4 regions of the Streptomyces sp. HUAS TT11 genome follow, and region 3 is predicted to be linked to each of the others. Evidence: riboswitches for the same ligand, from Rfam matches in the RefSeq annotation. Region 3 holds a riboswitch; each other region holds the start of a gene.
The links. Region 3 has a riboswitch for cyclic di-AMP ahead of ACSHXN_RS34190 (C40 family peptidase). Riboswitches for the same ligand answer to the same signal wherever they lie in the genome.

Region 1 (2,191 bases), 2.2 Mb from region 3:
TCGCAGCAGATTGCCGTCGCCGAGAGGATCCTGGCCGACCGGGGCGCCTCCGTCTGGTCCGCCTGCGCGCTGGTCGCGGGTCTGGACGAGGACTCCGGCTCCGCGGACGTCGACACGGGTGTGGCGGGCGACTCGGCGGACGGAAGCTCCTCCGACTTCGGGCTCGACTCCGGCTTGACCGACTCATCCGGAACGTCCGCTTCGGGGAAGTCGTCCTCCTCTTCGCCTTCGTCGGAGTCGTCCGACTCCTCCTCTTCGTCCCCGTCTTCCGGTACGTCTCACGGCGCCGGCGACCGTGGAGGCGCTGCCGCTTCCCGGGGTGGCGACGACTCGTCCGCCGCCGCGACGAAGGGTGACGAGTCGGACAAGTCGGGCCGCAGTGACGCCTCTTCGAGCGACGATGCGGGTGAGGCGTCCAGCTCCGGCCGCCATCGCGGCGGCAGTGCCGACGAGGGCGACTCCGACGCCCGCACGGGCGACCCGGCGGGCCGGCACGCCTCGCGGGACTCCGGGACCGCGCGCGACGGTGCCGACGGCTCGTACACCGTCCGCCCCGGGGACAACCTGTCGGACATCGCCGACTCCCTTGACCTCACCGGCGGGTGGCGGGCGCTCTACAAGGCCAACGAGCAGACGGTCGGTGCCGATCCGGACCTCATCCTCCCCGGTCAGAGCCTTGCGCTCGATGTGGACCCGACCGCCGGGAAGCACTGAACTGCCCATCGATCGACGGTACTTCACATCCCACTTCGGGCTGAATGTCCGATTTGGTGAGAGTGAGAGATGGGTCTCAAAGGCCCTGATCGTCTTTGAAATTCCGCGGATCGACTGCTTACGGTCATGACCGCTCGCCACAGCGGGCCCCCATGGTCGCCACGCCGAATCCTGCCGGCGGCCGTGCGGAACAGTCGTCGCGTCAAGCGCCGTAGGCAGGAGCGGGGGACCCAAGGTAAGTGCCGCGCCCGGACATCGACCGGGGCGGCTTGGGGTGGAGCCGTGCGCCCAGTTGCGCACGGCCGGGCAACTCAACCGGCCCGAACCCGACAGCTCACCTCGCAGGCGTCGGTGAGGGGATCGAACCATGCTGTGTTCCGGCAAGGGCAAGCACCGCCGTACGTCCAGGGCCGTCCGCGCCATCTCGCTCGCCGGTGTTGCCGGTGCCGCCGTCGCGGCCCCGCTGCTCGCGGCCGGCAACGCCTCCGCGGCCACCGCCTCCGAGTGGGACGCCGTCGCCCGGTGCGAGTCCGGCGGCAACTGGTCCATCAACACCGGCAACGGGTTCTACGGCGGTCTGCAGTTCACGAACTCGACCTGGGCCGCGTACGGCGGCACCGCCTACGCCTCGCGTGCCGACCTGGCGAGCAAGTCGCAGCAGATCGCGATAGCCGAGAAGGTCCTCGCGGGTCAGGGCAAGGGTGCCTGGCCGGTCTGCGGCAAGGGCCTGTCCGGCACTCCGTACAACGGCGCGGCCGCCGCCACGTCCTCCGGTGGCGCGAAGAGCGGCGCCGCCCGCACGGCCCCGCAGCCGGCCTCCCGCTCGACCGAGCGTCCGGCCGCGAAGAAGACCGTCACCACCCCGGCCGGCCGGAAGGTCGAGAAGGGCGACGGCGAGTACAAGGTCGTCAAGGGCGACACCCTCAGCTCGATCGCCGCGAAGAACGGCGTCCAGGGCGGCTGGCAGAAGCTCTTCCAGCTCAACAAGGACATCGTCGAGGACGCCGACCTCATCTACCCGGGTCAGCTGCTGCACCTGAAGTGACGGCGGCCCGGCGGCCGGCCCACGGCGTCCTCCCGCACATGACCTCCGTCGCGACGGTCAAATGCGGACAGCCCCCGTCCCCACGGGCTCCCCGCTCCGGTGCGTGTACCCCCCGTACGCACCGGAGCGGGGCTTTTTGCCTGCCCGCCCCGTGCTTTTCACCGCGACTTTCCCCGCCCCTTTGTTCCGCACTGAAACAATGTGTACCGTCACTGTGTCCATGGGACGGTCGGTCGGCCGACCGCCGGTCCGGGACGGATAGGCTCTAGTCGCAAGTGCCCCGCACTCTCAGCGTCACATCCAAGAAGGAGATGCTCGTGCCGTCCATCGACGTCGTCGTAGCCCGGGAAATCCTGGACTCCCGAGGCAACCCCACGGTCGAGGTCGAGGTCGGCCTCGACGACGGCAGCACGGGTCGTGCCGCCGTTCCGT
Region 2 (2,191 bases), 3.5 Mb from region 3:
TGCGCGCCCATCAGCAAGGTGCTGCTGCGTCATCACGCCCTGTCGGACGACGAGTTGGCGACGGTGGCCCGGGGAGCCGTGGGGTCCCTGGCGACGGTCACCATGTCGGGGCCGGGCACCGTCGAACTCCAGCCGTGCGGCGTCACCAAGGCGACGGGGCTCGCGCTGGCCGCCGGCTTCCTGGACCTGAGTCCTTCGGACACCGTCGCCTTCGGTGACATGCCGAACGACATCCCGATGTTCGAGTGGGCGGCGTACGGCGTCGCGATGGCCAACGCCCACCCCGAACTGAAGGCGGTAGCCGACGAGATCACGATGTCGAACGAGGACGACGGCATCGCCGTCGTCCTCGAGCGACTGTTCCCTGAAGGCCGATCTCAGTAGGCGCTGTAGACGTTGTCGATCGAGCCGTAGCGGTGGGCGGCGTAGTTGCACGCGGCCGTGATGTTCGCGACCGGGTCGTACGGGTCGAACGCGGTACCCGGCACGTGGTAGGTCCGGAAGGTCGGGTCGATGACCTGCAGGAGTCCCTTGGACGGGATGCCCTTGCGGGCGTTGGAGTCCCAGAGGTTGATGGCGCGCGGGTTGCCGGACGACTCGCGCATCACGTTGCGGTAGATGCCGTTGTAGCTGCCGGGGATTCCGCGCTCGGCCATGATCGCCAGGGACTGGCGGATCCAGCTGTCCAGGGAACCGGCGCGGGACGCAGCGCTGGTGACCTTGGCCGGAGCCGCCGAGGGGGCGGCGGAGGCGCAGGTCGCACCCAGGATGGGGAGGGCGAGAACGGCTGCTCCGGTACCCGCGACTGCGAGAGTGCGGGTGAGGCGGGAGGCCTTGGAGTTGCGGTTTCGACGGCGTGTGGGCAGGGCGAAAGCGGACACGTTGCATTCCTCTCCGTCGCCTGCGAGGTGAGCTGTCGGGTTCGGGCGGGGAGGTGCCCGGCCGTGTCCTCGCTGCCGAGGCACGGCTTTACCCCGAGCCGTTCCGGTGCGATGTCCGGTTCGGCGGCCTACCTGGGTCCCCCGCTCCTGCCGTTATGGGGTCGAAGGCTTCTCGAGCGGTGGCAGGATTCGGCGTTCCGCTCGGGTCGAATGGAAGGTATGCGAACGCACATGTCAGGAACAAGCCTGGAAATCACTTCCTGACCGAATTGACCCTGGTGATCGGGAATAGGCGGTTTGATCCACTTTGCTGGAGCGGGCTCAACTCGCTTGTTGCGAATGGCCCGTTGATGGAGGCGCCTCGAAGGGTCACAACAGCGGGCAAGTGACCCATTTCACCCTGACCGCCTCAAGGGGTGACGGGTTGTTTTGCGCTATATGTCCCGATTTAAGGAAATGCCTGCCCTGCCTGCTTGCCCGAAGCTCACGCTTGGGCAATTCGGGCATTTCACTACACAAAGGGTGAATGTGGGGAGCGATGTCGAGCGACGGCTAGTCCGTCGTGCGAGGGATCCGCCTCTGCCATGTCCGGTGGAACACCATGTCGTAGCCGTCCTTGCAGACGATCTCGTTCGAGGTGACGAAGTCGGCGGCGGTGCAGGTGATCTCGGAGTGGGCCTCCACCCTCGCGTCCCATCCCCGCTCCGGGCGGTGCAGCCGGATCGACCAGTCGCAGCGGATGCGGGCGGTCGACGGATCCGCGTCCTCGACGGTGTACGCCTCCAGCGCGTCCTCGGTCACTTCGAAGCCGTCCGGATACACCTGGGTGCCGTTGCGGCGCGGGTCGACCACCAGGAGCCATTCGCCCTTGGCCATGTCCCGCACCGACAGGCGCTCCGGACGCGGTTCGTCGAGCACGGTTGCGGCGCTGACGCCGAGCGGCGCGGACTGCTCGGGCTCCTCGAAGGTGATGCCCGCTCCCGACTCCCGTACACGAACCGGAAGTTCCAGCGCGCTGCCGGTCGGGTGCAGCGCGAAGCCGGCCGCCGACTCCGGCTGCGGCCACAGCCAGGGCCAGTACGCGGAGGAGACGGCGAGGCGGATGCGGTGGCCGGGACCGAAGGCGTGGCCGATGCCGCTCAGTTCGAACTCCACGTCCTCGGCCGCCCCGGGGATCCAGGGGACCGCCCGACCGGGACCCCGGCGCGCCGACAGATTGAGGGTGCCCCGGGTGACCAGCGTCGACGACCCGTCGGGCGCCACGTCGCACAGCCGGACGGCCACCTGGCCGTGCTCCACCGGGCAGGCGA
Region 3 (2,191 bases):
CCCGCACCGCGCCCGGCGCGAGGTGAGCGCCCGATGCTGCCCCCCGAACTTCCCCCGTTGCCCGCACTCACCCGCGCCGAGGCCGAGTTGATCGACCGCTACCTCGATGTGGTCGATCTCCTCGGCCGCATCAACCCGGTGCACTCCGGTGACACCTACCGCGGACTGCGGGCCGCCCAGGCCCTGGTGAGCAAGGCGTCGGCACTGCGGGAGGCGCTGGCGCTCATGCACCAGAGGGGGGAGAACGAGTTGCACGGCCCCACTCTCACCCGGGCGCTGCGGGTCCTGGACGGCGAACGCCGCGCCGCCCGCATCGCGCTGCCGCCCGGTGCGGATTGACGGGATGTGACTGACGCGCAGTGGACGGCGAGTTGCGGCGGCAGGGGTCGTCGTGTGGTGCTTCGGGGGGCACCGACCGTCCACGCGCGGTTCAAACGAACCAAATGGTGTACCCCTGGTTGGAGTAGGGACCCCTCCTTCGGAGAGCCCGCGAAGTTGGGCAACGCGCGTAGCCCGAGGGCGGAATGAGGTGCTCCGGTGCAGGTCGGGGCCTCACTCGTCCCCCCAACGGCCCCCGGTCGCAGGGATGTCCAGCCGAACGAGTGAGTGGTGAGTAACACCACAAACCCCCGATTTCGTTGTGATTTTCCGACGCCTGTACGTGAAGATCCCTTCCTGACGACAAGCCCCCGCCACCCGCGGCGGGGCGGTCCGGGCGGACGCCGAATCCTGCCGCCGCCCGGACGACCGGTCGACAGGAGTGGATCGGCAGGAGTGGAGGACCCGGCAAGGCGGGCCGTCCGAGAGAGATCCGGACGGTCCTTGGGGTGAAGCCGCGTGAGCGGCCGGGCTACTTCGCCAGCCCGAATCCGACAGGTCATCCTTCACAGGCGGCTGACGAAGGGTTGCGCATGTCTGCGCTCAATCGTGTCCCGTCGCTGTTGACCCGGGCCGGCACCGCCTCGGCCCTCACCCTCGCCGCCGTCGGCGGCAGCATCACCGTCCCCGGTCTCAGCGCCGACGCGGCGGCCGCTTCCCTGGCGACGAAGGCTCTCCAGGTCGCGGCGGCGAAGAGGGGCGCCCCGTACCAGTACGGGGCCACCGGGCCACGTCGCTTCGACTGCTCGGGGCTCACGCTGTACGCGTTCAAGAAGGCGGGCAAGAAGCTGCCCCGGACGGCCGCGGCTCAGTACAACAGGACGCACCACATCTCCGCCTCCCGGCGCAGGGCCGGAGACCTGGTGTTCTTCCACTCGGGTCGGAACGTCTACCACGTCGGCATCTACGCCGGGAAGGGAAGGATCTGGCATTCACCGAAGACCGGTGACGTCGTGAGGCTCCAGAAGCTGTGGACGAAGCGCGTGTGGTACGGCCGGGTCGGCTGACCCGGCCGGTGGGGTGGCGGCGCGACACGCCGCCGCCCCACCCGCGCGTGAGGCGGTCCGGAGCGGTTACTCGTTGACCATGGCCGACCGATCCCCCCACGACGAACGGAACGAGACGCCGCTGGAGCGCGCCGATCGGAACTTCGCCGAGCTGCTGCAGGAACTGCGCGTCATCCAGACAGGTGTGCAGATCCTCTTCGCCTTCCTGCTCACCCTGGCCTTCACCCAGCGCTTCCCGTCCCTCGACACCGCCCAGCGCACCACATACGTCTGCACCCTCCTGCTCTCCATGCTGGCCGCGGTGCTGTTCATGGCACCCGCCGCGCTGCACCGCACGCTCTTCCAGCAGCACGCCAAGCCGGCCATCGTGCGGATCTCGTCCCGTCTGGCCGCCGCGGGACTGGTGGTCCTCACACTCGCGTTCACCGGGTCGGTGCTGCTGGTGGTGGATGTGTCCCTCGGCCGCGCCGCCGGTATCGCGGCCTCCACCGGCACCTTCGTGGTCTGCGCCGGGCTGTGGCGCATCATGCCCCGGCTGGTCCAGCGGGCCGTCGTCAGATCAGCAGCGGCTCCAGAACGAGCAGCAGGCCCAGAGCGGTCAGAGCACTCCCGGTGACCGCTTCCAGCGCTCGTGCCGTGCGCGGGCTGCGCAGCCACCTGCCGAGCCTGTCGACCAGCAGCGCGACGACGGGGAACCACACCAGGGCGAGCACGAGAACGATCAGCGCGAGCTCCAGGGTCCGGGGAAGCGCGGGGCTGCCCGCGGGCACGAACTGCGGCAGCAGGCTCAGAAACGTGAGGGAGGC
Region 4 (2,191 bases), 3.7 Mb from region 3:
GAAGGAGGACGTGAAGCCCAGCTTCTTGCTCTCCCGTCGCAGGATGCGGACGCACGCGCTGTGGAAGGTCATCACCCACATCGCGTTCGCGCGCGGGCCGACGAGCTGCTCGACGCGCTCCTTCATCTCGCCCGCGGCCTTGTTGGTGAAGGTGATCGCGAGGATCTGGCCCGGATGCACGCCCCGCTCGGCCAGCAGATGGGCGATGCGGTGGGTGAGCACGCGGGTCTTGCCGGAGCCGGCGCCGGCCACGATGAGCAGGGGGGAGCCGGCGTGCACGACGGCCGCGCGCTGGTTCTCGTTCAGGCCCTGGAGCAGCGCCTGGGGGTCGATGACGGGGCGGGGAGCGCCGTCGCGGTAGTAGGAGTCACGGTCCGCGGGCACGTCGAAGCGCCCGCCGAACAGATCGTCCGGAACCGGCTCCGGAGCGTGGTCGTCCTCGGGCGGCGGGGGCTCCTCCTCAGGGGCCGGTGTGGCCTTGAGGTCCGCCAGGAAGCTGTCGTCAAAGAGGCTGCTCATCGCTCTCCGAGTCTAGGCCGCCCCACCGACAGTCGGCCGCCGCCCCGAGAACTCCGTCGTCGGGAGTGGGCCGGACCGCCCGCGATCCTCCGGTGTCGACCGCAGTCGCGCCGCCACCTTCCGGGACCGTTCGATCGCTGACGGAAACCGACCGCACGGCGGCGCACCGCCCTGCGGTCCGGGACCGCCTCCCGACGGAACCAGGCGGAGTCCGTCACTCCGCCCGACTTCACGGGAAAACGCCCAACCCGTCGCAGATACCGCCACATTCCCCCAGGGCGGCCCGGCACATGGTCAAGGTCACGAAAATGTATCGGGCATATCGCACATCAACCTTCACACGGGCCACACGAGTTGGCTAGCGTTCCGGGCGGGTCGCACGACCCCCACCGGCGAAGATCGCCGGGCCGTGCGGCCTCCGCCGAGTCCGGTACGCCCCCGCGGCACCCGGAGCCGGGGACCCACCCGACCTTGGGGTGAATCGGCCAACGGCCCTACGGGGCCCGGGCCGTAGGGCATGCCTTCCGGAACCACCCGCCCGAACCCGACAGCTAACTCGGTAGGCGGAGTACGGAAGGAGTCGCCTCCCATGGCGCCGCACCGCAAGGCGCGTCCCTCGGGCACGCGCATCGCAGGCATACGGACCCCCGTTCTCGCGACGGCCGCCCTCACCTCCGTGGCCCTGCTGTCCCAGACGGCCAACGCCGCCCCCTCCCCCGACCGCAAGCCGAGCGTCGAGGAGGTCGAGAAGAAGGTCGACGACCTCTACCGCCAGGCGGAGTCGGCCACCGACAAGTACAACGCGGCCAAGGAGCAGTCGACCAAGCAGCGCAAGCGCGTCGACACGCTCCTCGACGACGTGGCCCAGCGCACCCAGAAGCTCAACGAGGCACGTGAACAGCTGGGGTCGTACGCCGCCGCGCAGTACCGCACCGGGGCGGCGGCCCCCGACACGGCCACCTTCCTGCTGGCCGACACCCCTCAGGACTACTTCGACCAGACCCAGCTGATGGACCGGCTCACCGGTCGCCAGAAGGAGACGGTCGACGACTACTTCACCGACCGGTCCGCGACGATGAAGAAGCGGCAGGAGGCCACCGAAAGCCTTCGGACGCTCACCGAGTCGCAGGAAACGCTGAAGTCGAGCAAGACGGAGATCCAGAAGAAGCTCGGCACCGCGCGGGAGATGCTCTCCAGACTCACCGCGGAGGAGAAGGCGCGCCTCGCCGCGATCGAGAAGAAGAAGCAGGAGGAGGCGCAGCGCCAGGCGGAGGAACTGGCCCGGCAGCAGGAGGCGGCCCGGCAGAAGCAGGCCGCGCAGGAGTCGTCCTCCACCACCACGAGCGGCTCGTCCGGCACCTCCACCACGGACTCCTCGAACGGGACGCAGGCGGAGAAGGCCCTCGCGTACGCCCGGGCCCAGGTGGGCAAGCCGTACGTGTGGGGCGCGACCGGCCCGGATTCGTACGACTGCTCGGGACTGACCCAGGCCGCCTGGAAGGCCGCCGGGGTGTCGCTCCCGCGCACCACGTACGACCAGGTCGACGCCGGCACGACGGTGCCGCTCGCCGACGCCCAGCCGGGTGACCTGATCTTCTTCTACGACGACATCAGCCACGTAGGCATCTACATCGGCGACGGCATGATGATCCACGCGCCGAAGCCGGGCGCC

Region 1: another riboswitch for cyclic di-AMP. It lies ahead of ACSHXN_RS24190 (transglycosylase family protein); the one in region 3 lies ahead of ACSHXN_RS34190 (C40 family peptidase).
Region 2: another riboswitch for cyclic di-AMP. It lies ahead of ACSHXN_RS18270 (transglycosylase SLT domain-containing protein); the one in region 3 lies ahead of ACSHXN_RS34190 (C40 family peptidase).
Region 4: another riboswitch for cyclic di-AMP. It lies ahead of ACSHXN_RS17240 (C40 family peptidase); the one in region 3 lies ahead of ACSHXN_RS34190 (C40 family peptidase).

The regions. Positions count from the first base shown of each region.
Region 1 covers NZ_CP196184.1:5,398,892-5,401,082, forward strand. Annotated here, with positions in the region: gene ACSHXN_RS24185 (transglycosylase family protein) at 1-714, shown strand, start outside; cyclic di-AMP (ydaO/yuaA leader) riboswitch at 912-1,077, shown strand; gene ACSHXN_RS24190 (transglycosylase family protein) at 1,082-1,759, shown strand; gene eno (phosphopyruvate hydratase) at 2,071-2,191, shown strand, end outside.
Region 2 covers NZ_CP196184.1:4,085,692-4,087,882, reverse strand. Annotated here, with positions in the region: gene ACSHXN_RS18275 (HAD family hydrolase) at 1-384, shown strand, start outside; gene ACSHXN_RS18270 (transglycosylase SLT domain-containing protein) at 378-881, opposite strand; cyclic di-AMP (ydaO/yuaA leader) riboswitch at 884-1,083, opposite strand; gene ACSHXN_RS18265 (CocE/NonD family hydrolase) at 1,434-2,191, opposite strand, start outside.
Region 3 covers NZ_CP196184.1:7,622,185-7,624,375, reverse strand. Annotated here, with positions in the region: gene ACSHXN_RS34200 (ATP-dependent Clp protease proteolytic subunit) at 1-26, shown strand, start outside; gene ACSHXN_RS34195 (hypothetical protein) at 34-339, shown strand; cyclic di-AMP (ydaO/yuaA leader) riboswitch at 711-908, shown strand; gene ACSHXN_RS34190 (C40 family peptidase) at 912-1,385, shown strand; gene ACSHXN_RS34185 (DUF6328 family protein) at 1,465-2,001, shown strand; gene ACSHXN_RS34180 (LysE family translocator) at 1,940-2,191, opposite strand, start outside.
Region 4 covers NZ_CP196184.1:3,876,763-3,878,953, forward strand. Annotated here, with positions in the region: gene pcrA (DNA helicase PcrA) at 1-519, opposite strand, end outside; cyclic di-AMP (ydaO/yuaA leader) riboswitch at 929-1,100, shown strand; gene ACSHXN_RS17240 (C40 family peptidase) at 1,109-2,191, shown strand, end outside.